One region of the Alkalicoccus luteus genome, then DNA from elsewhere that is predicted to be linked to it. Evidence: riboswitches for the same ligand, from Rfam matches in the RefSeq annotation. Region 1 holds a riboswitch; the other holds the start of a gene.
The links. A riboswitch is a leader RNA that binds a small molecule or an ion and turns the genes downstream of it on or off. The one in region 1 is predicted to bind glycine.

Region 1 (16,331 bases):
GAAAAGGTTCGGTTCGTTGAAAAAGCGGAGCGGGTTTAGAAACGATATGGAACGCGGCAGAATGCTGCTCGGCATTTCTGAGCTGTTACGAGAAGGGTATATGCTGACTGATGCGATCGGTCTGTATGGGTCGTTCTTAAGCGGTCGGGCAAAGGCATGGCTGGAAGATGCTGAAGAACAGCTGCATCAGGGAGAGCTCTTCAGCGAACAGCTTTCAGAGGCCGGTTTCACAGGTGAAATTGTTAGTTATCTGAAAATGATGGAGCTTCACGGGTCCTTTCAAAACGGAATGGAAAACAGCGGGCGGCTGCTTGTGAAGCGGGCGGAAATGCAGAAGGAAGTAAGAAATGTTCTATATTATCCAATAGTACTCATAGCTGCTGTCGTTGTCCTCGGCATTGTTTTAATGGAGGGGATTCTGCCTCAATTCGAACAATTTTTTGCGGCAATGGGGAGTGAACTGCCTGTCTACACGAAAGTGCTGCTGTTTTTAATTGAATGGGTGCGTATTCCATTCATTTTAGTATTCAGCGTAGCCTTGCTGCTGACCGGGATATGGTTTCAGCGGCTGCCTGTGAGCCGGAAAATTCAATTGCTGTTAAAACTGCCGGGATTGCGTACATATGTGAAGCAGCTGCTAACGTACTTTCTTTGTGCCCAGACAGGGCCGCTCCTGCGCGGAGGGATGTCGCTGCAGGAGTCTCTTCTGACGCTTGAGGAAGACGCAGAAATACGGTTTTTTCAAGGGGAGGCAGCATCGCTGAGAGAGGGGTTAACGAGTGGGAGGCCGATGACGGAGCTGATTGCTGAACGATCTTACTATGTGCCCCAACTGGGAAACGTCTGGACGTTTGGTGAATCCAGAGGAAAGCTTGGAGAAGAGCTGGAGGCATTTGCTAATTATATGATGCAGCAAATTCAGTTGCAGACAGGAAACATGATTCGTATTATACAGCCCGCTGTGTTTATTCTCGTAGGGACGGTCGTAATGATTTTGTTCTTATCAATGATGATGCCAGTATTTTCCATTATGGAATCATTTTAAAAAGGAGGAAAAAGACATGAAAAAGCGATTATCGGAAAAAGGATTTACGCTGATTGAGGTGATGGTTGTTCTCGTCATCATCTCCATTCTGCTGCTAGTATTCATTCCAAACTTGACTAAAAACCAGGGGGTTGCCAACAGTAAAAGCTGTGAAGCAGTACTGGAGCTTACGGAAGCTCAGATTTTAGCGTATAAAGCCGATCATGGAACACTGCCAAGCTCCATTGCAGATCTGAAAGGTGACTATCTCGATTCAGATACGTGTCCGGACGGTTCACCTATCACCATAAACGGTTACCGGGCCAGTGTTTCGTCCAATTAAGCAGCATGGGTTTACCTTGATGGAAACGATGGTTGGGCTCGCAGTGATCTCAATCATTATCTCCATTGGAATATTAGCGGTGGAACAAACGGTTTTTCAGCTGAATAAAGAGCGAATCATTTACGAATTACGAACAGATTTGCTCAAAGCTCAGCATCACGCAGTATACACCGGTAAAGAGGTAAACGTCAGATTTTCTCCTGACGGCTCATATGAAATCAGAACGTCGTCGGGTCAACTTACGAGGAAACATCATCCCAACGTTACGTTTCAACGGTTGACGCTGGGGCTCCACGAAGTTGTATTTTTACCTAACGGAAACATTCGGAAATTCGGACAGCTGCGAATGGAAATAGAGGACGAAGTCTACCGGATTGTGTTTATGATCGGAGGTGGCAGATTTTATGTGGAAGCTGTCTGAGCGGGGCTACATCATGCTGGAAGTCTCTCTTGCTTTATTGATTCTCGCAGCTGCGGCTCTTGTTTGTTCTGCTGTAATAGGAGCCTACGGGATGGAACGGAATAGCCGTCATCTTGAAAAAACGGCAGCAGCGTACCTTGCCCAGTTGTCACTTGCGGATGCTGAAGCTAAAACAGTGCTAGATGTGGAGGGGGTGCAATGGAAGGTTGCCAGTTACAATGCTGAGCCTTTTACGGAAGTCTGTTTATATAATAAAACGCATAAACGCGAGATTCGGAACTGCAGATATTTTTTCAGCGGACCGCAAAGCCAGAGGTGGAATTATGATTCAGGTCCTCGCGGGGTTCCTGGCTCTCATGATAATCATTCTGCTTTTTACAGCAGGCTATGCGGTATTGGTGATGACTCTGACAGAAGAGCCTGGCTTTCATCCGTATGAATTTGCAGTGTTTAGCTCCCAGCTTGAACAGGAAATCAAGCAAGCGGACTCGTTATCCGTTTCGCCTGGCGGCGACCGGCTGGTGATGACGGCTGATGGAGCGGTTGTAACATACGAGCCTTATGGATCAGGGATAAGAAGGCGTGTTAATTACACGGGCCATCAGATGATGCTGCAGCAGGTATCCAGCTTTACCTTTACCGTCAGTGATGAATCGGTAACTGTTGCAGCGACCGGTTCCGGAAGAACACATCGCGCAGCTCTGCTGTATCCCGGGGGTTTATTACATCGTTCTTATCAGATAAAACATACTAACAAGCCTGGCGATTTGAAACGTGATGAATCGTGCCTGCCCGATCGGAATTCGCTCACACAAGGTGTCTGCCTGGTTGACGGGAGCAGCAATTGAACAGCGAGAAAGGGTTCGCTTTACTTTATGCGATGCTATTACTGCTGATGATGAGCACGGCTGTCCTCGTCATCACTGCTGACATACAGAATATGCATGCCCTTCATGAACAGGAAATGAAAAGAAAAAACACAGCAATGCTCCAGCAGTCAGCGTTAGAATCGCTTATCCATTCAGGATTTTCAGAAGAATTAACCTGGAGCTACAGGAAAGATCAAATTCATGTGCAGCGTGATCCGCTTGAAGAAAATCGCTTTTTCATAACTGTCACATCCGGCTCCTATACAAGAGAGGCAGAGTTTGTCTATAATGAGGAAAGCCGACAGATTTCAGCTTGGAAGGAGCGCGTATGGAGTCATGACTAAAAGGGAAACGGTTTATTTAACCGGATTTATGGGCGCTGGTAAAACCACGTGCGGCAAGCTGCTTGCCGAAAAATTGAGCTTGCCGTTTATTGATCTGGATGACTGGATTCAGAAGCATCACAAAAAGTCAATTCCAGCTATATTTGCTGAAGAGGGAGAAGCTGGTTTTCGGAAGCGGGAACTGGATGCGTTGAAGACGGTATCGGGGTCAGCTGCAGTAGTCTCGACAGGAGGGGGGATAGTGGAAACTCCCGAAGCTCGAAACCTTCTGTCTAAAAACAGCTGTTTTTATTTGAGCGCCCCTTTTGAAGAACTGTTTAAACGAATCGAAGGGGATGCCTCAAGACCGCTCGCCCTGCTCGAAAAACCGAAACTTCAGGAACGATACGATAAGCGGGTGCCGCTATATGAAGAGTGTGGGTACTGCATTGATTCCGAGAAACTGACACCTGAAGAGCTGTGTGAAAAGCTTGCCGGGATGCTTCATAAACGCGATCCCATGTAATGGCTGTAAATGCGCCTGTTTCTAAAGGAATGACTTGCCTGAAAAAAGAGAATAGTGGTACGATAAAGACGCAGGAACGACATGTGAGAAAGATATAATGCGAATGACAGCAAGGGGAGAGAACGGAATCACCGTCGCCGAAGGAGCAAGCGAATTATCGTGAATCTCTCAGGCAAAGCAGACTCTTGTTGGACGCATCTCTGGAAAGACCCGTGCAGGAATGGGTCACCGATGGGGAAACTTTCCCCGGAGCCGCATGCTCCAGTGGAAAGGTAAACTCTCAGGTCAACAGGACAGAGGCGTACAGGTGCTGAGGCATCCGTATGCACTCTGTCCTTTTTCGTTCTTTGCGACCAGTCAATACATAACATAATTCAGAATCAGGGGTGGAAAACATGGGGAAACGTACACCGCTTTACGACCGTTATGCAGCATACGGAGGCAAAACGATTGATTTTGGAGGTTGGGATCTCCCGGTTCAGTTTAGTTCGATTAAAGAAGAGCATGAAGCTGTCAGGACAAAAGCCGGTTTATTTGATGTTTCGCATATGGGAGAAATTCGTGTCACTGGTGAAGGAACTCTGGATTTTCTGCAGAAAATGCTCACAAACAATGTGGAAAAGGCGGCTGATGGACAGTGTCAGTACACAGCAATGTGCTATGAAGATGGAGGAACGGTCGATGATCTGTTAATTTACCGGTTCAACTCCGAAGATGTGCTGCTCGTCGTAAATGCTGCGAACATTGAAAAAGATGAAGAGTGGCTGCGAAAGCACGCAGATGATCGTGTCACGATAACAAATGAGTCAGAGGAAACGGCCCAGCTTGCACTTCAGGGTCCTAAAGCAGAAGAACTGCTGCAGGAGCTCAGTGACACGAATCTTGCCGATATTTCCTTTTTTCGCTTTCGAGAAGTGAAAATTGACGGTGTAAACGCAGTTGTATCAAGAACTGGCTACACTGGAGAAGACGGGTTTGAAATCTATCTTCATCAAGATCGGGCAGCTGAACTTTGGGATACGCTCATTGATCAAGGAGCAGCTCCGATCGGTCTTGGCGCAAGAGACACGCTGCGTTTTGAAGCAAAGCTTGCGCTCTATGGTCAGGAGCTTTCTGCGGACATTACTCCGATTGAAGCTGGAATCGGGTTTGCTGTTAAAACAGATAAACCGTCGGATTTTCTAGGAAAAGCGACGCTTCAACAACAAAAAGCAGATGGGCCCCCGAGAAAGCTTGTCGGGATCGAGATGATCGATAAAGGCATTCCGCGGAATGGCTATAAGGTGTTTGGCGAGGAAACGGAAATCGGTTTTGTCACAAGCGGTACACAGTCCCCCACCCTGGGTAAAAATGTCGGTCTGGCTTTGCTGTCGGCTGACTGGACCGCAATTGGTACAGAAGTAGTGGTGCAGGTCAGAAAGAAAAAACTGAAAGCTGTTGTCGTTGAAACCCCGTTTTATAAACGATCTAAAGGAGGAAACTAACATGAGCAGTCATCGGTATCTGCCGTCAACAGAGCAAGATCAGCAAGCTATGATGGAAACGATTGGAATTGATTCGTTAGAAGAGCTATTTGCAGACGTTCCTGAGGAAGTTCGGTTTCAAGAGGCACTGAATGTTCCAGAAGCACTGAAGGAAACAGCGTTAATCAAAGAAATGCAGCGGCTCGCTGAAAAGAATACGAACGTGAAAGATGTACCTTCCTTTCTGGGGGCTGGTGTGTATGAGCACTACATTCCATCGGTCGTAAACCATATGCTGCTCCGTTCAGAATTTTTCACAGCCTATACGCCGTATCAGCCTGAGATTTCTCAAGGCGAGCTGCAGGGGATATTTGAATTTCAAACGATGATTGCTGAGCTCACCGGCATGGATCTCGCTAACTCTTCGATGTACGACGGTCCTACGGCTCTGGCTGAGGCAGCGATGATGAGCTGCGGTGTGACTAAGAAGAAGCATATTCTCGTTTCGGAGGCCGTTCACCCGGAAGCTGTGGAAGTACTGCGAACGAATGCAAAGGGCCAAAACCTGGAAGTCGTCGTTGTCGAGGCAGAAGATGGGCAAACAAACCTGACTGCGCTGGAAAACAGCTATTCTGAGGATACAGCCTGTGTCATCGTGCAGTATCCGAACTTCTTCGGCCAAATTGAAGATTTGGAAGAGATCGAAAAAATTGCTCATAGCAAAAAAGCACATTTTATTGTTTCATCCAATCCGCTGAGCCTGGGCATGCTGCAGCCGCCCGGAGAATTTGGAGCAGATGTTGTAGTAGGGGACGCTCAGCCGTTCGGCATACCAACCCAGCTGGGAGGACCGCACTGCGGCTACTTTGCTGTGACGAAAAAGCTGATGCGTAAAGTACCGGGCAGACTTGTTGGTGAAACAGTGGATGAAGACGGAAGACGAGGGTTTGTTTTAACGCTTCAGGCTCGGGAGCAGCATATCCGTCGCGACAAAGCTACCAGCAATATTTGTTCCAATCAGGCACTGAATGCGCTCGCTGCATCTGTGGCCATGAGCGCGATCGGAAAATATGGTCTTCAGGAAATGGCTTCTCAGAACATGCAAAAGGCCCACTACGCGAAAAAGCGCCTTCAGCAGGCTGGTTTTGAATTGGTTCATGATGGCCCGTTCTTTAACGAGTTTGTGATTAACCTGCCTGCACCGTGCGAACGAGTAAATGAGGCACTGTTTAAGAAAGGCATCATCGGCGGACTGGATCTAGGCAGATTTTACGAAGGACGCGATCATCACATGCTGATTGCAGTTACAGAGCTTCGTACGAAGGAAGAAATTGAAGCACTCGCAGAAGGACTGGAGGGATTAAAATGAGAACGGAAGAACAGGCGCTCATTTTCGAGCTGAGCAGAGAAGGTCGAATAGGTCACAGCCTCCCGGAACTGGATATTGATCCGGTTGAAGAGCAGGAGCTGCTGCCATCTAAGTATCGCAGAAAAGAACCAGCTGAACTGCCGCAGGTCTCCGAGCTTCAACTCGTCAGACATTATACGGCTTTATCACGCCGTAACCATGGAGTAGATTCCGGCTTTTATCCGCTCGGGTCGTGTACGATGAAATACAACCCGAAAATCAATGAAGATGTAGCGCGATATCCGGGCTTTGCTCACTTGCATCCGTATCAGCCGGAGTCACAGATTCAGGGTGCGCTTGAATTAATGTACGAACTGCAGCGGACTCTTGAAGTTGTAACAGGTATGGATCAAGTGACGCTTCAGCCTGCAGCGGGGGCGCACGGTGAGTGGACCGGGCTTATGCTGATTCGCGCTTATCATGAGGCGAACGGCGATTACGGCCGTACGAAGGTCATTGTTCCAGACTCGGCACACGGCACGAACCCTGCCTCTGCTGTCGTAGCTGGATTTGACGCTGTTACGGTTCGCTCCAATGAAGAAGGACTGGTAGATCTCGAGCACCTGCGTGAGCTGGCAGGCGAGGACACAGCGGCGCTGATGCTGACGAATCCAAATACGTTGGGGCTGTTTGAACGCGATATTGTTGAAATGGCTTCCATTATTCATGAAGCGGGCGGGAAATTATACTATGACGGAGCTAACTCCAATGCAATTTTAGGCATGACTCGTCCCGGTGATATGGGATTTGACGTCGTACACTTAAATCTGCACAAAACGTTTACAACTCCACACGGTGGAGGAGGACCTGGTTCTGGTCCGGTTGGGGTTAAGCAGGATCTTGTTCCGTATCTACCAGCTCCGATCGTTGCAAAAGAGGGCGACAGCTTCAGGTTTGCCTGGGAGTTTCCGGATACGATTGGCCGAGTGAAGCCATACTACGGTAACTTTGGAATTAATGTACGTGCCTATACGTATATTCGAACGATGGGCCCGGAAGGATTGCGGCAGGTTTCCCGTCAGGCAGTGCTGAATGCAAATTATATGCTGCGCAGGCTGCAGCCGTACTTTGACACGCCATATGAGCAGCATTGCAAGCACGAGTTTGTATTGTCAGGGAAAAGACAAAAGAAACTTGGCGTCCGAACGCTGGATATCGCAAAGCGGTTGCTTGATTTCGGCTATCATCCGCCGACGATTTACTTCCCAATTAACGTCGAGGAATGCCTCATGATTGAACCGACTGAAACAGAATCGAAAGAAACACTGGACGAATTTTGCGATGCGATGATTCAAATTGCTAAAGAAGCAGAAACGAATCCTGAGATTGTTCAGGAGGCTCCTCATACGACGGTCGTAAGCCGTTTAGATGAAACACAGGCAGCCCGTAAGCCAATCTTGCGCTGGCAAGCGAAAGAAGAAGCAACCGTTTAATTTAAAAGAAGAAAAAGCCTTCCGGGGAACCACCTCCGGAAGGCTTTTTGCAGGGAAATCTTATTTTTTTACTTTGCCTGTCCACTTTTTAAAGCCGCCTTTAAGCATGTTCAGATCTTCGGCATCTCTTTTTTTGCGGAGAATCTTGGCAGCTTGTACAGATCGGGATCCGTTTTGACAGTATAAATAAACAGGCTTATCCGGCCGAATCTCTGAGTTTCGCATCCTCATTTGAGAAAGCGGAATATTTCGTGCACCCAGAATATGTCCGGTTTTAAATTCCCGCTCTTCACGGACATCAATCAACTGTGCTTTTCGGTAATTTTTAGTGAACTCTTCCTGTGTCAAAACCGACAGGTACGACGGTTTTTTCATACGGAAAATGAGAAACACAATTAGCAAGACGGTTACTGCAATCAGTATCCACAGTTCCATTCCGACACCCCTTTACATGACGTTTACCATACTAAATAATAAACGTTATCAGGTCTTTGTGCAATGTTTCTCTTTCTGCTTTGTTCTTCAGTCTGTTTTTCTGTATGATAGAATGGTTGGGAGGTTGCTCGTATGGAACAATGGTATTACATAAATTCAGGTCCGGCCGGCCCCGCCTACAACATGGCGCTCGATGAAAAGCTGATGGATTGGCACCGGGAAGGGCGAATTCCTCCGGTTATCCGCTTTTATGAATGGAATCCGGCCTCGCTTTCACTCGGTTATTTTCAGCGAGTGGAACGGGATATTGATCTAGAGGCTGTTAAACGGCATAAAGCAGGACTTGTCAGGAGGCCGACAGGCGGCAGAGCTGTCCTGCACGAAGATGAGCTGACGTACAGCATCATCGTAAAGGAAGATCATCCCGGTATTCCCGCCGGCATCACCGAAGCATACAGAGTCCTTTCAGGAGGTCTCCTGCTCGGATTTAAAAACATGGGATTGGAAGCGGGATTTTCCATTCCGTGGACGGAAGAAGAAAAAGCAGATTTAAAATCACCGCGATCCGCCGTCTGTTTTGACGCACCATCCTGGTATGAGATGGTTGTAAACGGTCGAAAGATTGCCGGGAGTGCCCAAACGAGACAAAAAGGAATTATTTTGCAGCACGGATCAATTATTCGGCGGTTTGATGAGGAAAAATTATTTGATATGTTTTTATTTAAGAGTGAACGAATTCGCCGGAGAATGCAGGCAGGCTTCCGCAGTAAAGCGACGCCAATGGAGGAGCTCATGGAACGCATTCCATCTCCAGAAGATATGAGGGCTGCTTTTGTGCGCGGGTTTGAAGAGGATCTTGGCATTCAGCTTAAAGAGTGGGAGCTCAATCAAGAGCTGAAAGAGCAGGTCAGCCATCTGGCTATAAGTAAATACGCGTCGGATGAGTGGAATTACAAATACTAGTATATACCTATTTTTTCGAGCAGAGCCTTGCGCCCGCCGGCTCCTCGAAAAACGGCATATTAATTTCATAACTTTTGCGTTTACAAGCTGACGACCAGGGTATAGAATAGCAATATATCCTATATATAGTTGCTTATTTCACTGAAAACACTATATATAGCGTCATGCTTACGTAATTTCATAAGGAGCCTTGCCGGGCTTCCTTTCTTTTTGCCCGGACAATGATGCTCAGCATTATCAAAAGTACGAGAAGGAGCGAGGCCAGTGACTACGTATATGTCAGAAAAACGAATTGATCTCGATCAGCTGAATAAGGACATTGAGCAGTTTCCACAGGTATTTCCGGTAGCTCCGGATATGCACCGTCAGCAAAGCGGAGTTTCCAGATTGGTGATGCTGGATCGTTATACGTTCAAGGATACAGAAAAAGTAACGTTAAAAGCAGGAGATTTTGTCGTACTGACCGTTAAGAACGATCCAAAGTTTCCAGCACGGGGATACGGTTTTGTGACGAGCATTAACTGGGAAGCGGGAACCGCTAAAATTGCGGTTGAAGAAGAATTCCTCGGTGTGCTTGATTCTCCTGAAGAGAAAAAGACCGGCATCGTTGAGCGCTCACTAGCGACGATCGATAAACCGCTTGAGCTTTATTATGAACAGATTGCTAAGCGTAATGCTCGCGGTCTTGCCTCCGTTGAGAAAACAGAAGAGAAGCGCAGTGAATGGTTTGAAAAGTTCTACCAGCAGCTCGTGAACATGAATTTTGTTCCTGCAGGACGGGTTCTTTACGGAGCAGGCTCCGAAACAGACGTTACGTATTTTAACTGCTATGTCATGCCTTTCGTAGCTGACTCACGAGAGGGAATTTCCGATCACCGCAAACAAGTCATGGAAATCATGAGCCGCGGCGGAGGTGTGGGAACGAATGGATCTACGCTTCGTCCAAGAAACGCGCTTGCAAGAGGAGTGAACGGGAAGTCTTCCGGTTCAGTATCCTGGCTCGATGATATCGCTAAGCTGACGCATCTCGTTGAGCAGGGAGGGTCCAGGCGAGGAGCACAGATGATAATGCTCGCAGACTGGCACCCGGATATTTTGGAGTTTATTATTTCAAAAATGCAGAATCCGCGGATTCTCCGCTATCTGCTCGAGCAGACAGAGGATGATCAAATTGCATCTCTTATTAAAGACAAACTGAAATTCACGCCGTTCACAGAGCTGGAAGAGGCAATGTACCAGAGCATCATTAATTATAAGCATATTGAAGGCCAGGGAGGCTTTGATCCAAAAGTAATCCGTGATGCGGAACAAAAGCTTCGGGATGGCGGAACGTATCAGGTCAACAATGCCGAATTTTTAACTGGTGCGAACATTTCCGTCTGTATAACGAAAGAGTTTATGGAAGCTGTTGAGCAGGATGCAGATTACCAGCTTCGTTTCCCGGACGTAGAGAACTATTCAGCAGAGGAAATGCAGGCGTATAACCGCGAATGGCAGGAGTACGGAGATGTTCGTGAATGGGAAAAGCTTGGGTTTGGTGTCCGCACTTACCGCACCATTAAAGCGAAAGAGCTTTGGAACCTCATTAATATCTGTGCGACGTATTCTGCAGAACCTGGTATTTTCTTTATAGACAATGCTAACGAAATGACAAATGCAAGTGCCTACGGGCAAAAAGTAGTTGCTACCAACCCTTGCGGAGAGCAGCCGCTCGCTCCTTACTCCGTTTGCAATTTGGCTGCGGTAAACCTTGCTGAAATGGCAGACACAGAGGCGAAGAAAGTAGATTACGAAAAACTGGCTGAGACAGTAGCTACCGGCGTCCGCATGCAGGACAACGTCATTGACGCAACTCCTTATTTCCTGGAACAAAACACGAAGCAGGCGCTCGGCGAGCGACGCGTCGGTCTTGGGGTTATGGGGCTGCACGATCTGTTAATTAAGACGGAGACCCGCTATGGCTCTGACGAAGGAAATGTCCTTGTTGATAAGATTTTTGAAACGATTGCTGTTACGGCTTATCGTACCTCAATCGAACTTGCTGAGGAAAAGGGAAGCTTTCCTTATCTTGAGAGTAACAGCGCAGATGAAACACAGTACCTTCGATCGAAGTTCACGGAAACCGGTTATATGAAGAAAATGCCGCTAGACGTGCTGGAGGGGATTCAGAAGCACGGCATTCGCAACTCTCATCTCTTAACAGTAGCACCTACTGGCTCTACTGGAACGATGGTCGGAGTATCTACTGGATTGGAGCCGTATTTTTCCTTCTCTTATTTCCGAAGCGGAAGACTTGGAAAGTTTATCGAAGTGAAGGCAGAAATTTTGCAAAAATATCTTGAAGAACATCCGGAACAAGATCCGAATGAGCTGCCCGACTGGTTTGTTTCGTCAATGGAGCTTTCACCTGAAGAACATGCAGACGTTCAATGTGTGATTCAAAAATGGGTGGACAGCTCATTGAGTAAAACGGTTAATGCACCAAAAGGCTATACCGTAGATCAAGTTAAATCTGTTTATGAGCGTCTCTATAAAGGCGGAGCTAAAGGCGGTACAGTTTACGTTGACGGCAGCCGTGATTCACAAGTGCTTACGCTGAAAGCAGAAGAGAACGACAACTATGCAGTGGACCTCACTGGAGGAGAGCAGCAGAATGAAACAAAGCAGCCGGTTGTGCTTGTTGAAACTATTACCGATGTCCGCTCCACTTCTGTAAATTACGGAAGTGAGGTTGGAGATACGTGCCCGGTTTGCCGACAGGGAACGGTAGAAGACATCGGAGGCTGCAATACGTGCACGAACTGCAGCGCTCAGTTAAAGTGCGGGTTGTAAATTTCACATTGCGGTAACAAAAGGACTGCAGGACTCGATGAACGAGTCCGCAGTCCTTTTCGGGCTTGAACAGAATATAATATTATGAGGTGGGCGAAACACACGCAGCCGCAATAAGAATCGATCCTGTAAAGGCGCCAGTGTTAAGCTGTGAATGGACCGAGCAGCAAGAAAGCATAGAAATAGACCAGCGCATATGCTAAAATGTGACATGCACAATGAATGCAAGCTGTCTGGAGGATCATACATGCCTACACCCAGTATGGAAGATTACTTAGAACGAATTTATCAACTGATCGATGAAAAAGGCTATGCCAGAGTATCAGACATTGCAGATGCATTGGACGTCCATCCATCATCTGTAACAAAAATGGTTCAGAAGCTTGATGCTGAGGATTATTTAGTTTACGAAAAATACAGAGGCCTCGTCCTGACAGCCAAAGGGAAAAAGATAGGCAAACGGCTCGTCTACCGGCATGAACTGCTTGAGGAATTTATGCGCATTATTGGTGTCGATGAGAAACGAATTTACAGTGATGTGGAAGGAATTGAACACCACCTCAGTTGGGAAGCGATTGACCGGATCGGGGATCTCGTAACGTATTTTGAAGAAGATCACAATCGCGTCAAAGAATTGAAAGCGACCCAGCGAAAACAGGACCCTGAAGAAGGCGGAGAAGAGCAGTAAATCGTTACTTCAGGACGTATAAACCACAAGGAGCACCCCGTCAGCCTTCCGCTGATAGGGTGCTCCTTCTCGATTAATCCCTAAATAATTTTTTCGCCCCGTCCATACTGAGCGTACGAACCTGAGACGACCATAATAAAAGGCAGAATAATCGTTATCCACAGGCCTAGAAATAAACCGGCCGCTACATCACCGATCAGGAAGCCCTCAAAAGCAGGACGGACGCCGAAATGAACAAATAAAATGCCGGCTGCCCCAATAGCGGAAGCAAGCCATTTGGCTGGAGCTTGGGTCTGTTCAACAAACATCCGTACTTTATACTGCTCCAGCACCGCTCCTATGCCAGTTCCAAGCAGCAGACCAGGGAGCAGCAAAAACAAATCATCAGGAGCTAAGAGAAGAGCTAAAAAGAAGGGAAGGATAATAGAGAACGAAAATAGATAAGCATCCGGCATAGACCCAATCCATTCAAGGCTGCGGTAAAAGGTATAACTGATAAAACCGCCAATCAGTATACCGCCGGTAACGGTGAACACAGGTACGCCTCCTGCAAGCAGGTAAATCAGGCTGACGGCTGCAGCTGCAGCAATACAAAGGGCTGCTTCTGTTCTTCTCCTGCACAGCGGCAGCAGAAAAGCAAACAGTGTAACCGTTGCCTGAATATGAGGATGGGTAAAGGGAACGCGATCATTGCTTAAAAGCAAATATGGAAAATACATCAGAATAACGTATCCGAGCGACAGAGAAAGCACCGTCAGATAAAGAAGCTGAAAACCCGATCGTTTATCCAACGTCCAAAAAATCGCTCCGGCAGTGATCAGCCAAACTGCAAAGAGTATCTGTGAATAGACAGTGACAAAATAGGAACTCAAGCTTGATCCCCCGCTTCCTGAAAAACTTCAGACTTAATCGGGTGTAAAAGAAAAGAGCCAAGCATTAAAACAAGGCCCGGCTCTTTTTCTTAGGGTTCTTTTTACCTTCAATAACGGTCAGCTTCACCTCTGACTGCCTTTTCAGCAGCGGCTTCGGATGTCGCTTTTCCTGTTTCACCGTTTTCAGTGGAACGTGGCTCCGACGTGATTTCGGCTTGGTTTTCTGCTGCTGCTTAACAACCGGCCGTCCGTTCTTAACAGGCACTTGAAACCCGCTCTGGCGCTGCATCAGCTTCGGCTGCAAAAACTTTTTAAACAGCAGAATAAGCAGTGTGACAATTCCAATCGTTACGAAAATACTGGTTATGAATCCGGCGGGATCGCTGAACAGGGAGACCCCGATGCCGAGAGCAGCAAAAGCTAATACGATAACCACAAGCGGATGAATGCGCCTGCTTTTCATTAGGTCCACCTCCATAAATGTTAAACGGATCATCAGTCCGGTGAAGGAATACGTATACTTACATTTTACATGAGCAAATCGAATACTGCTAGAATGATCTACCGTTCTTTTCCCTGTTTCAACGGATTTTACACCTTGTATTGCCAACCTTGATGAACTATTCATTCCCAGGCTACTATGATAAAATATTCGTTGTGAAAGAATTTCGCAGGAAGGCGGGATGCCCGCATGCTGAACGTTCATGTCATTAATGGACCTAATTTGAATCGGCTTGGAAAAAGGGAGCCGCATATTTATGGAGCAAAGACGCTTCATGACCTTGAAAAAAAAGTGGCAGCACATGCGGACCAGCTTGGCGGAGCCGTTACTTTTTTTCAATACAGCAGTGAAGGGGCTATCATTGACTGCCTGCATGCCGCTGAAGAAACGGCAGATGCGGTCATTTTAAATCCGGCTGCGTTTACACACTACAGCTACGCGCTTCGTGATGCAATTGCCTCTATAGGCATTCCGGTTGTAGAGGTACATCTATCCAACGTTCACGCCCGGGAAGCATTCCGTGCCGTGTCCGTTACAGCGCCGGTATGCAGAGGGCAGATAAGCGGTTTCGGTTTTGAAGGGTACTGCATGGCACTCGACTTTCTTTACAGGGAGGAATTAGCATGACGAGAACAGATCAACTAAGAAGCAGGTTCGATGCGCATGGCGTAGATGCTTTTGTAACGCAAAGTACATATAACAGAAGGTATTTGACCGGTTTTACAGGAACAGCTGGCGCAGCTCTAATCGCAGCTGACAAAGCACAGCTGATCACGGATTTTCGCTATACGGTTCAGGCACGCAGCCAGGCAGAGGGTTTTGAGATCGTTGAACATAAAAAACCATTGCTTGAAGAGCTGGCCGAACAGGTAAAGGCACAGGGCATTCAAAAGCTTGGGTTTGAGAAGGATCACGTTTCTTATACACAGTATGAAGCACTGCGAGATCAACTGGACTGTGAACTGGTTCCAGTATCCGGCATCGTGGAAGACATGAGACTCGTGAAGACTGCGGAGGAAATCAGCGTGATCGAAAAAGCGGTGCAAATCGCCGATGAGGCGTTTGCGCACATTCAGACATACATTAAGCCTGGAGTAAAGGAAATTGACGTATCGAATGAGCTGGAGTTCTTCATGCGAAAGCAGGGGGCTGTTTCTTCCTCTTTTGATATTATAGTCGCTTCTGGAGAACGTTCTGCCTTCCCTCACGGCGTCGCTTCAGATAAAGTCATTGAGCCTGGAGAACTTGTGACGTTGGATTTCGGTGCTTACTATAATGGATACTGCTCTGATATTACGAGAACGGTGGCAGTCGGGAATATATCAGACGAATTGAAAGAGATCTACGACACGGTACTCCAGGCGCAAATCCGGGGCGTCAATGGCTTAAAGCCAGGACTCACCGGACGTGAAGCAGATGCACTGACGAGAGAATATATTAAGGACAAAGGGTACGGCGAGTATTTCGGCCATTCTACCGGACACGGAATGGGCATGGAGGTGCATGAAGGTCCAGGGCTTTCACATCGCTCCGACAAAAAGCTGGAGCCTGGGATGGTTGTAACGGTCGAACCAGGCATCTATGTTGAGGGAACCGGCGGAACGAGAATCGAAGATGACGTCGTTATCACCGAGGAAGGTTGCCGGATTCTTTCCAAATCTTCGAAAGAACTGATCGTTTTATAAGCATAAACGTACTGTTACATTAAAAAGGAGGATATAACATGATTTCAGTAAACGATTTTAAAACAGGACTAACGATTGAAGTAGACAATGATATTTGGCAGGTGTTGGAGTTTCAGCATGTCAAGCCGGGAAAAGGGGCCGCTTTTGTCCGTTCCAAGCTCAGAAGCCTTCGTTCAGGGAACATCCAGGAGAAAACATTCCGGGGAGGAGAAAAAGTAGAAAAAGCGCACATCGATAATGCGAAAATGCAGTATTTGTATTCGTCAGGTGATGAACACGCATTTATGAATACAACGACTTATGAACAAATTGAACTGTCTACCTCCCAGATCGAACGGCAGCTGAAGTTTTTAAAAGAGAATATGGAGGTAAGTGTCCTCTCATTCGGAACAGAAATTCTTGGAGTGGAACTTCCACAGAACGTGAAGCTCGAAGTGACGGAAACGGAGCCAGGCATTAAAGGCGATACGCAGTCAGGCGGAACGAAGCCTGCAACACTCGAAACAGGATTGACTGTGCAAGTGCCGTTTTTCGTAAACCAGGG
Region 2 (16,331 bases), on a different contig from region 1:
TCTCTGCAATAATTAAATACATAGGCGCCTCCCGAACGTACGTTTGACATTAGTATACCGATGAACGGGGGCATGCGCAAGGTTACGAATCCGATCGTTTTTCAGTAAGTCCGGGAGTCTGAGTAATCCGCTCTTCTTTCATCAGTTTACCAAGACCGCGTTTAAATGCCGCTTTACTCATCCCAAAAGCAGCTTCAATTTCTGCCGGAGTCGATTTATCGGTGAACGGCATTTGACCGCCCCGCTGTTCCAGGATCTCCATTATTTTTTCAGCATCCTTTGCCTGAGCAGCGGTGCGTTCATCACGAAGCGTTACATTAATTGTGCCATCTTCTTTAACGTCGATGACGCGAGCTTCTAAAAGCTGGCCTAAACGAGGGGCAAACACAAGCTGGCTGTCATGAATAAATGCCCGCACACCTTCCTCTGTCACCATTGCACAGCCTGCTTCTTTGATGGAATACACGTGCCCCTTTACCGTTGTACCGTACCATTTACGGTCTGCTTTATCACGCTCAGCATCGATCACTGCTTCATAGACAGGCAGCGCTTTTAAGCGTCCTTTACGGTCGTGTCCGAGACAGACAAACAGCTTATCCCCTTTTGCCGGCCAGCGCGTTTTATCTTCCGGGAGATCATCCTTTGATACGAGAATGTCTTTTTCAAGCCCGATGTGCACAAATACGCCGGCATCGATCGCTGATACGACGTAAGCCCAGTCATAGGCTTCTGTCGTAATCGTTGGGATATTCATCGTGGCCTGCAGTTTGCCCGCCTTCGTTTCGTAAACAAAAATGCGTACTTCTTTACCTACCGGTCCTGTAATTTCTGCTTCAGGAAGCAAAAATTCCTGACCCCCCGCTGACACGAATACCCCTTGTTTCGTATGCCGGACAAATTCCGCGTTATGGACGGATCCGGATATCGGTTGCTGATTCATAATTGGCCTCCTGTAAAGTCTGATTGCTGCGTGAACGCAAAAAGAAAAGAGCCAAATTTCGCGAACTAGCGTCGCAGAAGCACCGGCTCTTTCCTGACGTTCCAATTAAATAAGCAGATTAAACAGATCTTCATCTTTATTGATTTCTATATAAGCAAACCCTTTTTTGTCCATTCTGTCAATAAGTGAACTGTAATCTTCCCGATATTTTAATTCAATTCCACACAATACCGGTCCTTTATCACGATTATTCTTCTTCGTGTATTCAAACCGGGTGATATCATCAGTCGGCCCGAGCACATCAATAAGAAATTCGCGAAGAGCACCGGCTCGCTGCGGGAAGTTGACGATAAAATAATGCTTGAGCCCCTGATGGATCATCGAACGCTCTTTCACTTCCTGCATACGGTCAATGTCGTTGTTACCGCCGCTGACGACACATACAACGGCCTTGCCCCGGATTTCATCACGATACTCGTCCAGTGCCGCGATGGAAAGGGCGCCGGCAGGCTCTGCTACGATCGCATTCTCGTTGTATAGATTGAGCATGGTAGAACAAACATGACCTTCCTCTACCAGCGAAATACGGTCTACAATCCGCTTCGAGATATCGTACGTAATCGAACCGACTGTTTTGACAGCTGCACCGTCCACAAATTTGTTGATTTTAGCGAGCGACGTAACCGCTCCTCGTTCCAGCGACGTCTTCATACCGGGAGCACCGGCAGGCTCTACGCCAATAATTTTAGTAGAAGGGGAAATCTCTTTAAAGTAGGTGCCGACACCTGAAACGAGACCTCCTCCGCCGATTCCCATAAATACGTGGGAAACTGGAACGTCAATGTCTTCTAAAATTTCCATTCCTACCGTGCCTTGGCCTGCGATGGTCCGGACGTCGTCGAATGGATGGATAAATGTCATATCCTCTTCCTGTCTGAGCTGATCTGCGGCGGCATATGCATCGTCGAACGTATCACCTGTGAGCACAACATCCACAAACGGCTCGCCGAAAAACTCGACTCTCGACACTTTTTGACGTGGCGTTGTAGACGGCATAAAAATTTTCCCACGCACGCCGAGTGCTTTACAGGAGTATGCGACACCCTGCGCGTGGTTACCCGCACTTGCACAAACGACTCCCCGCTGCAGCTCCTGCTCGGATAGTCCCTGCATTAAATTGTAGGCACCGCGCAGTTTAAACGACCGGACGACTTGGAGATCTTCCCGTTTCAGATAAACATCTGCTTCATATTTATCAGAAAGAATAGCATCCCGCTGAAGAGGCGTTTTCACCACTACATCCTTCAACGCTTGATGCGCCACCAAAATATCTTTCACATGCACGCTCTGTTCGGTCTTTTCCATGGCAGAAGCTCCTCTTCGTTCAAAATATTATGACTAATCTTATCACAGGAAGCCGCTGGAGAAAACAGCGTTGCTGTAACTATTTCAATCAATCGCATATGTAAGCGCTCTCTGCTTGAATACTCTCCTTTACCTTTGCAAAATATGAAGAAAACGGAAGACGTCCGACCCGTTATTCGATTAATATTGCGGGAAGCTGCTATGAAAGCAGCCGGTGTCCGAAATAATCGGAACACCGGCTGCCAAGTGAGCTGCTGGATACGTAATTAAGTTTTAGCTGCAGCTTCCTTATACATATCAGCTAATGTATAGATGCCGTTCTGCATACAGGATGAGCACGCCTCAGTCCAGATATCGGCCGCTGCTTTTGCATCTAGTAAAGCGTGATGCCGACCTTCAGGCACTACATCAAAGTAGCGGCAAAACTCCTCAAGTGTTACTGCGTGTTCAAGTTCATGGATATGCAGTACTGCGAATCTCGTATCGACGATCCGCCTTGAAAGCTTCATTCGGTAAAGCTTCCATAGCGTATGATTTAAAAAGGCTTTCTCATGCGCTGAATGGTGCGCTACTAGCGTACTTTCCGCTGAAAACGACAGGAAATCCTTTACCACTTCCGCAGCTGGCGGTGCGTCTATCAGCTCCTGCTTGGTCAATCCAGTCAGTTTTAACACAGGCTCAGGCGGGTTTTCAGTAAAAATTGGTGAATAAAAGGAGGTTCGCTGCCCCTTTTCCACTCTGACCGCTCCAATAGACAGAATCTTGTCTCCTTTAGCTGGTGAAAAACCGGTCGTTTCCAGGTCTACTACAGTTACTGGCAGCTCCTGAAGCGGGATCGTCAGCTCTTTATGATCACGGCGGTCCCGCTCAAGCTGTCTCGCATAAGCCGCAGCTCCAGCGCTGCTTCCTCCCTTGTGATCATAGACAGCTCCACCAGCAAGTGCGCCGAGCGAACGTCTCCATCTGTCCAGCATGTTCATCCGTTATCACGCTTTCTGTAATACGCCGTTACGTTCCGATAGAGCCGCTTTCCTTCTTTCATAAACTGCTTTACTTTCTCTTTTTCTTCATTCTTTAAGCTTTTCATGTTAAGCAAATGAATCGTTTCGTACGAGTCTTCTTGCGCTACGTGCTGCTGGCGAAATGAAAGTGCCTCTTCAAAAACCCGCGCTGCGGCTTCACCGTTTAATGCTGGCGGCAGCGCACGCAGCCTGGCGGGCGTATGCTGCTCGTTTACTTTTTCAAACACCGCGCCAATACGGGCAGCGTGTACGAAAGGAAATAGAATGGATTCCTTGTAATTAATATTCCCCTTGATATCCGTTATAACTTGACCGAACATGTTGCGACGCTTGCGTCGAAAGCTTGTGTTAGCGATAATTCGATCCATCAGCTCAGGCCTGAAGCGAACAGAATCGGTAATGATCTGCTTCATTTTTTCAGCATGGGCCGATCCCGACAACGTTCTCGCGTCCATGAAAATCATTAAATACCGGACAGCCTCCCAGTCGGGCTGATCCAGCCATGTGGACAGCTGCGCTTCCATAGACGACAGGTTTCTGCACCAGAGCGGATTGCTGCTCATCACCTTGCCTTCGCAGTACGGATACCCCGCGTGATAGAGCGCTTCTGCTACGCGTTCACCAAGCTTCAAAAAAGCATCGCTATCGTTCTTTCCTTCATACAATATCCCGTGATCCTGATCGCTGAAGGCTGCCTGTTCGCCTCTCCCTGCACTGCCCATCACATAAAATGAGCACGGGGAAGGAAGCGGGCCATGATCGTCTTCGAATAGGGAAAGTTGTTCCTTAAACAGCTGCTCTATCCGTCGGTCGTGCCATACGTTTACTTCCTCCCAGGAAACGGAAGGATCCTGCAGGGAAATTCCCTGCAGGAACGGATTATTTGAAGCGGTTATTTGCTCCATCAGGCACCGTGCTTCTTCACGGTTTCTGATGCCTTCTCCATGTTCTCCGGATAACCGTAGCTGCCGTGCTCACTCATATCAAGACCCACAAGCTCTTCCTCTTCAGATACGCGCAGGCCGCCAAGCACCTTGTCCAGCACCTTCAAAATAATGAAAGCAACTGCAAATGCGTACAGTCCTGAAACAGCTACCCCTGTGAATTGAACACCAAGCTGAGTCAGACCACCACCGTAAAACAATCCCGGAAGGCCGCCGTTCATCGCCGCGAGATCAGGAGTGGCGAAAAATCCGGTTGAAAGAGTTCCCCAAATACCTGCAACACCGTGAACAGAAAGAGCAAAGATCGGATCATCAATTTTTGCTTTGTCAAAAAACACCATACTGAAATGTACAATCAAGCCGGCGATTACACCGATAATAACGGCGGCCCAAGGGGCGACAAATGCCGTTGAAGCAGTGATAGCCACGAGTCCGGCGAGCGCACCATTTAACATCGTCGGAATATCATTTCTTCCAGTCATCGCAGAAACGATAAACATTGCTGCAATCGCACCCGCTGCTGCTGCAAGCTGAGTTGTAAGCGCGACGTATCCGAAAAATGCACCATCCACGCCAAGCGTAGATCCGCCGTTAAATCCAAACCAGCCTACCCAGAGAATCAGCACACCAAGAGCTGTATACACCTGGTTGTGACCAGCAAGATTGTTGGATGTGCCGTCGCTGTTGAATTTCCCGATACGCGGCTTTAAGATAATCGTTGCTGCAAGTGCCGCCAAAGCACCAGTTAAGTGCACGACTGTAGATCCAGCGAAGTCCTGTTTGCCAAGTCCCGCAAGCCACCCGTCTCCCCAGATCCAGTGCGCGACGACCGGGTAAATGAATGCGGAAAATGCGATAGCAAATAGAATATAAACAGATAATTTCGCACGTTCTGCAAATCCGCCAAATGCGATCGTCAGCGCGATGGCTGCAAATGCCAGCTGAAAGATAAAGTCAACAGATCCGGCAAGGCCATCTACGGTAGATTCAAAATCACCATAGAAGAAATCAGACATTCCGATAAACAAGTTGCCTTCCCCGTAAATAAAACCGTACCCGACTGCCCAGAAAACAAGTGATGCAATCCCCACTGTAAAAATCGTTTTACCGGCAATATGCCCGGCGTTTTTCATTCTCGTCGATCCGGCCTCGAGGAGTATGAATCCCCCCTGCATCAGCAGGACTAGAGCAAAGCATACGATAATCCATACATTATTCATGAGAAACAATTCGTCCATCCCATTCACACTCCCTGAGTTTATTTCTGTCAGCTAATGTGCCAACAGCTATGTACCTCAGTATAGCGCCGGAATTTTCTGACACAACGAAAATGTCAGATAATATAACATGGTATTTCACGGACATTTATAAGTGACAGACAAGGAAATGTACGGCCTCCAGTCGTGTAAGCGCTCTCTGACTGCGATCACCTCAATTCGCATATTTATACTTTTTATACTGGTATTCTGCATACCCTGTTCCGAGTAATACTCCTATAACGATGAGCAAAAAGCTGGCACCCTGATAGACCGTAATCGTTTCTCCTAAAAAAAGCCAAGAGCCGCCCAACGCGAAAAATGGAACGAAATTGTTAAACACCGCCGTCTGGGAAGGGCCTATTTTTTGAATAGCCCGGTTAAATAAGATGTGACCGGCACCTGTAGCCAGCAGAGCAGAACTGAAAAACACGGTCCAGACAGCTGCAGTATGAGGTTGAAAAACTGTTTCTCCCCCTCCTGTTACAAAGCTGAGCCCGATCAGAACAATCGAACCTGCCAAGAGCATATACGCAGTCATCGCACCAGCCGGAAGAGATATCGATGCTTGTCGAATTAAAATGAAAGAGAATGCCTGGGAGATCATAGAAAGAAAGATCAGCAGATCGCCGCCGGCTGCAGCACTCAATGCTTCGTTAGACGGAATAATGATCAGCATCACGCCTGAAAACCCTATAAGAATACCCACTATACGGAGAAGGTTCAGCCGCTCACGCAGCAGAACTGCTGCAAAAACAGCGGTAGTAACCGGGATGAGTCCGAGTATTAAGGAGGCATTGCCAGCAGTTGTATTTAGCAATCCCCACGCCAATAGAGAATGGTGCAGCACTTGACCAAATAATGCCGCTGCTCCAATCAGAAGGATTTCTTTTCGATTCGGCTTCTTCAACTCTTTTAATACGTATAGAATAGCGAGCGCAGCAATTCCGGCCGCTCCAATTCTAACTCCTTGCATTTGAACAGGGTGCATGACGTCTACCAGGTATTTCACTGCTACGACATTCAACCCCCACACGATCATGACGAACATGAGTGTTGCGTAAACGGAAAAATGCTTCAATCTTCTTCCCTCCAGTTACGACCGGCAGAGACGGATGACGCTGCCGGAATAAATATGATATGTTATAAGCTGACACATGACGTTCGCAGGAAAGGGGCCCGCAGACATGATTAAGGAAATCTTCGTACTGCGGAGCATCGGTTGTTTAAGTATCGTTCTTCTTCACAGTATTTTCATAGGCATCGATTCCATGACAATCCGTGAAATGGGAGAACTTTCTGCCATTTTTTTTGATTCCATTCAAATGATTTTGTACTATGGTACGCCGATGTTCATTTTTATATCCGAGTTTTTAATTGCATATTCGTACCGGAACCGGGAGCTTCCGGATTATTTCCTGAAGAAACGGCTACGCTTCATCTTAATTCCATTCGTAGTGATGGGCATTTTTTATGCACTGCCTTTTTTCGCCCAAGGGATTCAGACAGGCTTTACAAAAGTCGCCTTGAATATCGTTGTCGGTGATTACCACGGCTACTTCATCCTAATTATTTTTCAATTTTATTTGGTCCATTATTTGCTTCACTCCAGACTGAAGCGATGGAAACCATCTATCGTGCTTCCAGTCGCCTTCGGTATTAACGCCGCTTATTTACTTTTTTTTAATTACTCTTCTCCGCCTGAAGGTCTTCTGTACGGCGAGTACATTTGGGAGCGATTTTACTGGGTGCCAATGTTTGGATGGGTGTTTTATTTTGCGGTAGGTTACTATGCCGGGATGCACTTTGAACGCTTTTCCGCTTTTATCCGCTCATGGCGGGTGCTGTTCATCATTGGACCTGTGTTAACGAGTGCGATGCTTTTATTTTTCTATCATTCGGGGATTCTCACCGTGCACAGCTCAAAAAGGACCGATATCTTGATTCATACGCTGATGTGCAGCTTCTTTCTGTTTTATATTACATCTACATTGAAAGCACTGCCGCCGTTCCTTGAATTTATCAGCCGCTATTCATTTGGCATTTATCTGCTTCACTATTTTTATATTTTTCTGCTTGATTTTCTATTTCAGCTGTACCCGCTGCCAATCGGCTTCTTTTACATTATCATTTTATTTATTTTCAGCCTGACAGCTTCCATCGCAACCATTATAATGATGAACAAATGGAAATACGGATACATGATCATTGGTCAAATCGGTGCTCCATATAAATCACCTCAATAAAAATCCCTTCAGGCTGCACGTGCAGCCTGAAGGGATTTTTTCTTGCGCGTTCGTGCGTTTAAGACCGCCTGGCATCAAGCACGAGCTGAAGCAGCTGCAAACGCTGCAAGTCGTTGACCGCACTTCGTGTCAGCTGAAACGCCAATCTGTTGCTGTCGACCCTGTGCACAAAAACGAGATCCAGCTCTGGAATAATATCAATCGATTGGCCGTAGCGCCCCACTGCAGAGTACATGTTGTAATCGCTGTAAGGAGGAACAGAAGCCGTCCACCATAAGTAGCCGTAGTCAAACACCGTATTGGAAGGTACTTCTTTTTGAACAGACGTGCTTTCCTCGATCCACCATTGCGGAACAATCTGCTCTCCATTCCACTCCCCCTTCTGCAAGTAAAGCTGACCGAATCGTGCCATATCTCTTGCTGAGAGCTGAAATAAGTATGAGGGATGACGTGACCGGCGGTTCTCATATTTATAATTAGTATTGGCCAGATCAAAATCTTCCATTCCGAGCGGTTCCGCAATGCGGTCATTGAAATCTACAAACACATCACGTTCGGGAATAGCGTTGTAAATCGTCCCAAGAACATTAAAATCCCAATTATTGTAATAATAAAACTCTCCAGGAAGATGACTCCCCCGGGATGGCCTTGCAAAGCGCATTCCCCAGGATTCTTCTCCTGCAGGCAGGTATACTCCAGAGCTCGAAGACATCAAATGCGACAGCTGCGCCTGTCTTTCAATTGTCGTAAGCGGAGGCTGATCATCGATTTCCAGCTGCTCGAGCGTATCAGTCAGAGCAGCATTTCCTCGATCAATTTCAATTCCGAACAAAGCTGATAGAAAGCTTTTACGGACAGAGTGCGCATTCGTATTCTTCGTTACATCTCCCCAGCTTAACAGCACTTTCCCCTCAGAAATCACCATTAGCGAGGTGCTGTTAATCGAATCGTAATAAATTCTTGCCTGATCGAGCGCCTCTCTGCTGAAACCTGCCTCCTCAACAGAATCGTGATACTCCCAAGTTGACTCTGCTCCTTCTTCGATTGAATAATATACGTACATAAATAATCCCACCAATACAGCGATGATGATCGTGAGAGCGGCAATTATCTGATTGAACAACCCTATCATTCCTCTGCCTGACATCGTGTTTCTTAAATATACCAGAATACGCAGTCCTTGACGAATTAGCGGGGGCCTGATAGGTTTATTATCATCTGTTAATACGTTGCAACGAAGGCTGTGGGGTTACTACAGCTGGAGCAGCTTCTGGAGAGACTGCCGGCTGGCAGCGCCGAAGGGTTCACAATCTCAGGCACCCGGACAGAAGATACAGCTGCCAGAAGGCGGTTTGTATGTTTATGCCGGCATTTTGCCGGCTTTTTTGATGCAGTTAGACTGAAAAGCAGAAAGGATGTTTATCATGGAATCAACTCGCGCCGTCATTAGTGTCGTAGGTAAAGATCAAGTTGGCATTATTGCTGATGTCACCGCTGTGCTGAAGGAGCATAAAATTAACGTACTCGATATTTCCCAAACGATCCTGCAGGATTTTTTCACGATGATGATGCTCGTAGACTTGTCGAAGACAGCATCAATGCAGGAAATTGAAGCAGCTTTGGAACAGACAGCTAAAAAACTCGGTCTGACTATTCATATTCAGCGTGAAGATCTGTTTAAGCATATGCACAGAATTTAAGGAGGGCCCTGTCATGAATATCGGCTTCAATGAAATTCAGGAAACAATCAGAATGGTGCGAATGGAAGAGCTTGATATCCGCACTATTACGCTAGGCATAAACTTGATGGACTGTGCAGGAGATTCACAGGAAGCTATGCGTGCCAATGTTTATAACAAAATAACAACGTCAGCTGCCACCCTTACCCAAACGGCGGACGATATTTCACAGGAGTACGGCATTCCTATTGCGAATAAACGAATTTCTGTGACGCCCTGCTCGCTGCTTCTTGGCGGAGCCTCAAAAGAAGACGCGATCAAACTGGCAGAAACGCTGGATGCAGCAGCACGCGATACAGGTGTAGACTTCATCGGCGGATTTTCCGCAATGGTCCATAAGGGCATTTCCAAAGGCGATGCGGTGCTGCTTGAAGCCCTCCCGGAAGCACTTAGCACGACGGAACGCGTTTGCGCCTCTGTGTCTGCCGCTACAACGAAAGCGGGCATTAATATGGATGCTGTATCAAGGTTAGGACACATCATTAAGCGGGCTGCTGATCTTTCCGCCGACAACAGTGGCCTCGCCAATGCCAAATTCGTCGTATTCTGCAACCCCGTGGAAGACAATCCATTTATGGCCGGTGCTTTTCACGGTACTGGCGAAGCAGATAAAGTGCTGAATGTTGGTGTAAGCGGTCCTGGAGTCGTGCTTCACGCGTTAAAGCGGCACCCGGATGCCGACCTCGGCGAGGTATCTGACATTATTAAACGAACAGCATTTAAAATTACGAGAGCCGGTGAACTGATGGCAAGAGAAGCCGCTGACCGGCTTGGGGTCCCTTTTGGGATCATGGATCTTTCACTCGCTCCGACAAATGCTGCCAATGATTCCGTAGCTGAAATTTTGGAGGAAATTGGACTGGAGCGCGTCGGCACCCATGGAACGATTGCAGCACTTGCCATGATGAATGACGCTGTAAAAAAGGGCGGTGCGATGGCAAGCTCTTATGTAGGCGGTCTTTCCGGCGCATTTATACCGGTTTCAGAAGATAACGGAATGATCAAGGGTGTTCAGGATGGAGCGCTCTCTCTAGACAAATTAGAAGGCATGACGAGCGTATGTTCTGTCGGTCTCGATATGATTGCTGTTCCCGGTAACGTAGAAGCCGCTTCTCTTTCCGGTTTAATCGCGGATGAAATGGCAATCGGGATGATCAACAAGAAAACGACTGCTGTTCGGGTCATTCCTGTACCGGGGGCGAAAGAAGGAGATATGATCGAGTTTGGCGGTCTCTTAGGACGTGCTCCGGTGATGGGCCTGAATCCATTTAAGTCAGATAAAATGATGCAGCGCGGAGGCCGAATCCCTGCCCCTCTTCAATCTCTTATCAATTAACGGCACCTTTTCTGCAAAGGTTATTGACAGATATCCAATTTTTCTGAATAATATATCTTAATCATTCCCGTTTGAGATAAGTATGCCTCCTCTCCCCCTTAGCAGAGAGCACTTTCACGGCTGAAAGAAGTGCAGGGTGCGATGAGTCTGAACCTGCTCGGAACGGACAACCTCATAAGAAACTGGAAAGCAGGGTCTGTAAAGACCAATAAAGGTGGTACCGCGGGAGGCCCCCGTCCTTTTTCAGGACGGGGGCCTCTGCTGTTTGTACCGGAAAGGATGTCAGCTAAGATGCAACGAAAACGTATTGTACTTAAAATAGGCTCCAGCTCATTAACAGAAGGAGATGGCACGCTCTCCCCTGTCAAAATGGCTGCTTTCTGTCACGCAATCGCTGGACTTCGGCATGCAGGACATGAGCTGCTCATCGTTTCATCCGGAGCAGTAGCGGCCGGTTTCCGGGATATAGGCTATGCCTCCAGACCTGCAACCGTCCGGGCACGACAAGCTGCTGCTGCAGCTGGCCAGGCACTTTTAATGCAGCATTACCGGTTCCAGCTCCAGCATTACAATATCATCCCTGCCCAGCTATTGGTGACACGCTCGGATTTTACAGAGGAAAAGAACTTTCAGAATCTTCATGCAGCAATCGAAGAGCTCTTGAGCAGAAAAATCCTTCCTATTCTGAACGAAAATGATTCCACGGCTGTTGATGAACTGACCTTCGGAGACAACGACATGCTTAGCGCCCTGGTAAGTGGTGCGATGCACGCTGATCTGCTCATGCTGCTTACCGATGCAGACGGTGTATATTCAGCAGATCCCAAGGAAGATCCTGAAGCATTCAAATACGACGAACTCCAAACCATTCCAGAACAGCTTTTACGTGCACCGTCCCGATCTGCGCTTGGAACCGGCGGCATCGGTACAAAGCTGTCGGCATGCCGCGCCGCTGCTGATACAGGAGTGGAGGCGTATGTCGGCACATTGAGCAGTACAGAAGAATTGATTCAGGCAAGCGAAGGAAATGGAACCGGTACCTACATCCGCCGCAAGTCCAGCCGCGTTATGCGGACCCGCCGACAGTGGATCGCTTATCACGCTTCAGCGTCGGGCTCTCTTTTTGTCGACGAAGGAGCTGCTGATGCTGTTCTAAACCGCGGTGCCAGCCTGCTGACTGTTGGCATCAGCAGAATCGAAGGTGACTTTTTCAGAGGGGACATCGTCGATGTATATGCCGGATCGCGAAAAATAGGCAGAGGCCGTGTGCTCATTGATCATATGCAATTGGCTGATACGAACAGCGAAGCAGCAATTGCTGTGCACCGGGACGAATGGGTTTCTTTCAGCTGACACATTATTTTAATTCCTTATAAAGGAGAGACGTATTATGACAGAAGTAGAACGTAAAGCTCCTGCAGCTCGCCAGGCATCGATAAAGCTGAGCACCACTTCCGATCAGCAGCGTCAAGACTTGCTGTATGCCATTGCTGCTGTCCTTTTGGAGCAGCAGGAACATATATTACATGCGAACAAACTGGATCTCGCTGAAGCAGAAAAAGCCGGGCGTGATGCTGCTTACCTGGACAGACTCGAAATAAACGATACGAGGCTTGCAGATCTTGCGGACGCCGTGACTTCTGTTGCTGAATTAGAAGATCCGCTTGGCACCACGCTTCGCAGCTGGACGCGGCCTAACGGTTTGTCGATCCGGGAAGTATCTGTACCGCTCGGTGTGATTGCGGCTGTATTTGAAGCACGCCCAAATGTTACCGCAGATATCAGTGCTCTTGCACTTCGTACGGGAAATGCTGTCCTGCTGAGAGGCAGCAGATCAGCCATCAACACGAATAAAGCTCTTACCGCGGCCATACAACGAGGTTTGCAGAATTCCTCCCTTCCACAAGAAGCCGTGCAGCTGATTGAATCACCAGAGCGCTCTGCCACGACAGAATTAATGGAGGCCTCTGAATGGATAGATGTTCTCATTCCAAGAGGCGGTAAAGAGCTCATTAATAAAGTCGTCCGTGAATCACACGTTCCGGTTATTGAAACTGGTGCAGGCAACTGTCATGTCTACATTGATAAGGATGCGGATGCGGAGCTTGCACGAAAAATAGCGGTAGATGCAAAGGTGCAGCGACCATCTGTTTGCAACGCTGCTGAAACACTTCTGGTCGAGGCTTCCTGGGCTGAACAGCACTTAGCTGAGCTCATTGATTCATTAAGCAGCCACGGCGTAACACTCAGAGGCTGTGAAACAACAACCTCACTGGACCAACGAGTGTATGCTGCTCAAGAAGAAGATTGGGAGACGGAATATTTAAACCTGACAGCGGCCATTAAAATTGTTCAGGACGTGCATGAAGCATGCGCACATATCAGTAAATGGGGCACGAAGCACTCTGAAGCGATCATTACTGAGAATCCGGAAGCAAAAGACCTTTTTTTCCAAACTGTTGATGCCAGCACGCTCTACCATAATGCTTCTACGAGATTCACCGACGGCTTCGAGTTTGGCCTGGGGGCGGAAGTAGGCATCAGCACTCAAAAGCTCCATGCACGCGGTCCTATGGGACTTCAGGCGCTGACTACCGTAAAATATCTCGTTGAAGGAAATGGACAGTGTAAAGGTAGTCTTTCTTATTAACTACGCTTGCCCTCCTACTTCTGAAAAAGTACGACGTGTTATTTCGCATTCTTTATGCTATACTTGTACGGATGTAAACTTATCGAAGACAGGAGCGTATGCGAAGCATGAAAGTACGAAACGATTTACGGAACATCGCCATTATTGCACACGTTGACCACGGGAAAACAACGCTGGTAGACGAACTGCTAAAACAGTCAGGCACTTTCGGCGATCATGAACAGGTATCTGAACGGGCAATGGACAACAATGACATTGAGAAAGAACGAGGAATCACCATTCTCGCTAAAAACACAGCGGTGAAATTTGAAGATAAGCGTATTAATATTCTTGATACGCCCGGACACGCTGATTTTGGCGGCGAAGTTGAACGAATTTTAAAAATGGTGGACGGCGTTCTTCTAGTCGTAGATGCATTTGAAGGCTGTATGCCCCAGACACGTTTCGTGCTGAAAAAGGCACTGGAACAGAAGCTTACCCCTGTCGTAGTGGTAAATAAAATCGACCGGCCTATGGCCCGTCCGGATGAAGTCGTTGACGAAGTCCTTGATCTGTTTATCGAGCTTGATGCAGACGAAGATCAGCTTGAATTCCCGGTCGTTTATACGTCTGCTGTCAACGGTACTTCCAGTATGACTCCCGAGGACCAGCAGCCAAGCATGGACGCTGTGTTCCATGCAATCACGGAACACGTGCCGGCTCCGGTTGATAACACAACGGAACCTTTCCAATTTCAAGTAACTATGCTTGATTATAATGACTATCTTGGCCGGATCGGTGTCGGACGCGTCTTTCGAGGTACAATGAAAGTCGGCGACCAAGCTAAACTCCTGAAACAAGACGGCTCGGAAAAATCATTCCGCATTACGAAAATGTTCGGCTTTTTCGGATTGAAGAAAGAGGAAATCCAATCTGCAGAAGCTGGTGATCTCGTTGCACTAGCCGGTATTGAAGATATTATGGTCGGTGATACGATCTGCCCTCCTGAAAATCCGGAGCGCCTGGAAGTCGTGCGAATTGATGAGCCTACGCTGCAAATGACGTTTCTCGTAAACAATAGCCCGTTTGCCGGCCGTGAGGGTGATTATGTCACATCTCGTAAAATCGAGGCACGTTTGCTTACGCAGGTGGAAACCGACGTCAGCCTTCGCGTTGATCCTACCTCCTCCCCTGACGCCTGGACTGTATCAGGCCGTGGTGAGCTTCATCTTTCCATCCTCATTGAAAACATGAGACGGGAAGGATACGAACTGCAGGTATCCAAGCCTGAAGTTATTATTAAAGAGGTTGACGGTGTTGACTGCGAGCCGTTTGAGAGCGTTCAAGTTGACGTGCCGGAAGACTATACCGGTTCTGTCATGGAATCTCTTGGTGAGCGAAAAGGCGAAATGCTCAACATGATCAATAAAGGAGACGGTCAGGTCCGCCTCGAATTCCTCGTACCTTCGAGAGGGCTTATCGGTTATTCTACTGAGTTTATGTCTCAGACAAAAGGCTACGGTATTATCAACCATTCGTTTGACAGCTACCGCCCTGTTGCTAAAGGGTATGTCGGCGGGCGACGTCAAGGCGTTCTCGTTTCGATGGAAACCGGTAAATCAACCGGCTATGGCATGCTGCAGGTTGAAGACCGCGGTATCCTGTTCCTTGAGCCTGGAACAGATATATACGAAGGCATGATTGTCGGAGAGCATAACCGCGACAACGACCTGACTGTTAACATCACGAAGATGAAGGCGCAAACGAACATCCGCTCCGCTACCAAGGAGCAGACTGTAACGATGAAGCGTCCTCGAGTTCTCACTCTTGAAGAAGCGCTTGAATTTCTAAATGAAGATGAGTACTGCGAAATTACACCGGAATCAATTCGGCTAAGAAAGAAAGTGCTCGATAAGAGCATGCGCGAACGTGAAGAAAAACGTAAAAAGCTAGCAGCGAAAAACTAGTCACTTAAAAACAGGAACCCAGCTGAGTCATCAGCTGGGTTCTTTTTTGCGCCTTCCCTCCTGCATATTGAGGCTTAGTTTCACTTAATAAAGGGAATCTATCTTTGTCGAATCTTTTTATTGAAAAGGGGGCTTCATATGGACGATTCCTCGACTGCTCTTCCCCTTCGCTGTGTCAAACCGGACCGGTCGCACGGCAGCGGGATGTGGGAGCTGGCGAAAAAAACATCGCTGGACCTTAATTCCGCGTATAAGTACATCATGATGGCAGAGTATTTTGCCGATACTTGTGTAGCAGCCATTGAGAATGAAGAAGTCGTCGGATTCATAACAGGATTCATTAAGCCTGATGAAACGGACGTGCTGTTTATTTGGCAGGTCGGCGTTGACCCTGGCCAACGCGGAAAGGGTCTGGCATTTACCATGCTGCGAAAACTTCTGCAGCGCAGCCAATGTAAAGATGTCCGCTACGTCGAGGCGACTATTACCGCAGACAATAAGGCTTCACAAGCTCTGTTCAAAAAATTGGCAGCTTCTTTTTCAACATCTTATGCGATACGGGAAACGTTCCCGGAGGAGATCTTACCGGGGGATGCAGCAACAGAATATACCTATCGAATCGGTCCCCTGCCCTTGTCTGTCCAATTGAAAGGAGACGAGTAGTATGAATGAAAAGCTGAAGCTGGTTGAGGATGTAGAATCCAGTGTACGGAGTTATGTCAGAAGCTTTCCTGCAGTTTTTACTAAGGCAAAAGGCCACGAAATCTGGGATGAAGAAGGCAAGCGTTACCTAGACTTTTTTTCCGGGGCTGGAGCATTGAATTATGGACATAATGACGAAAACATGAAGCAGAAACTGCTTGATTACATTACAAACGACGGGATCA

Region 2: linked by a shared signal. The riboswitch ahead of ACSZLD_RS03735 (ACT domain-containing protein) and the one ahead of gcvT (glycine cleavage system aminomethyltransferase GcvT) in region 1 are both predicted to bind glycine.

Annotation. Positions count from the first base shown of each region.
Region 1 is NZ_JBPZEY010000013.1:57,542-73,872, reverse strand. It holds gene comGA (competence type IV pilus ATPase ComGA) at 1-20, shown strand, start outside; gene comGB (competence type IV pilus assembly protein ComGB) at 17-1,045, shown strand; gene comGC (competence type IV pilus major pilin ComGC) at 1,062-1,367, shown strand; gene comGD (competence type IV pilus minor pilin ComGD) at 1,351-1,788, shown strand; gene ACSZLD_RS15285 (competence type IV pilus minor pilin ComGF) at 2,145-2,636, shown strand; gene ACSZLD_RS15280 (hypothetical protein) at 2,633-3,001, shown strand; gene ACSZLD_RS15275 (shikimate kinase) at 2,994-3,506, shown strand; glycine riboswitch at 3,610-3,701, shown strand; gene gcvT (glycine cleavage system aminomethyltransferase GcvT) at 3,902-4,990, shown strand; gene gcvPA (aminomethyl-transferring glycine dehydrogenase subunit GcvPA) at 4,992-6,338, shown strand; gene gcvPB (aminomethyl-transferring glycine dehydrogenase subunit GcvPB) at 6,335-7,810, shown strand; gene ACSZLD_RS15255 (rhodanese-like domain-containing protein) at 7,871-8,245, opposite strand; gene lipM (lipoate--protein ligase family protein) at 8,378-9,208, shown strand; gene ACSZLD_RS15245 (vitamin B12-dependent ribonucleotide reductase) at 9,485-12,040, shown strand; gene mntR (transcriptional regulator MntR) at 12,288-12,728, shown strand; gene ACSZLD_RS15235 (hypothetical protein) at 12,809-13,600, opposite strand; gene ACSZLD_RS15230 (SA1362 family protein) at 13,665-14,063, opposite strand; gene aroQ (type II 3-dehydroquinate dehydratase) at 14,292-14,729, shown strand; gene ACSZLD_RS15220 (M24 family metallopeptidase) at 14,726-15,787, shown strand; gene efp (elongation factor P) at 15,826-16,331, shown strand, end outside.
Region 2 is NZ_JBPZEY010000002.1:295,690-312,020, forward strand. It holds gene ACSZLD_RS03690 (type IA DNA topoisomerase) at 1-22, opposite strand, end outside; gene ACSZLD_RS03695 (CvfB family protein) at 83-940, opposite strand; gene ilvA (threonine ammonia-lyase IlvA) at 1,046-2,305, opposite strand; gene ACSZLD_RS03705 (exonuclease domain-containing protein) at 2,572-3,285, opposite strand; gene ACSZLD_RS03710 (DUF294 nucleotidyltransferase-like domain-containing protein) at 3,282-4,232, opposite strand; gene ACSZLD_RS03715 (ammonium transporter) at 4,232-5,509, opposite strand; gene ACSZLD_RS03720 (DMT family transporter) at 5,703-6,608, opposite strand; gene ACSZLD_RS03725 (acyltransferase family protein) at 6,715-7,773, shown strand; gene ACSZLD_RS03730 (serine hydrolase domain-containing protein) at 7,832-8,836, opposite strand; glycine riboswitch at 9,034-9,111, shown strand; gene ACSZLD_RS03735 (ACT domain-containing protein) at 9,198-9,473, shown strand; gene ACSZLD_RS03740 (PFL family protein) at 9,487-10,848, shown strand; gene proB (glutamate 5-kinase) at 11,140-12,201, shown strand; gene ACSZLD_RS03750 (glutamate-5-semialdehyde dehydrogenase) at 12,239-13,498, shown strand; gene typA (translational GTPase TypA) at 13,606-15,444, shown strand; gene ectA (diaminobutyrate acetyltransferase) at 15,583-16,107, shown strand; gene ectB (diaminobutyrate--2-oxoglutarate transaminase) at 16,109-16,331, shown strand, end outside.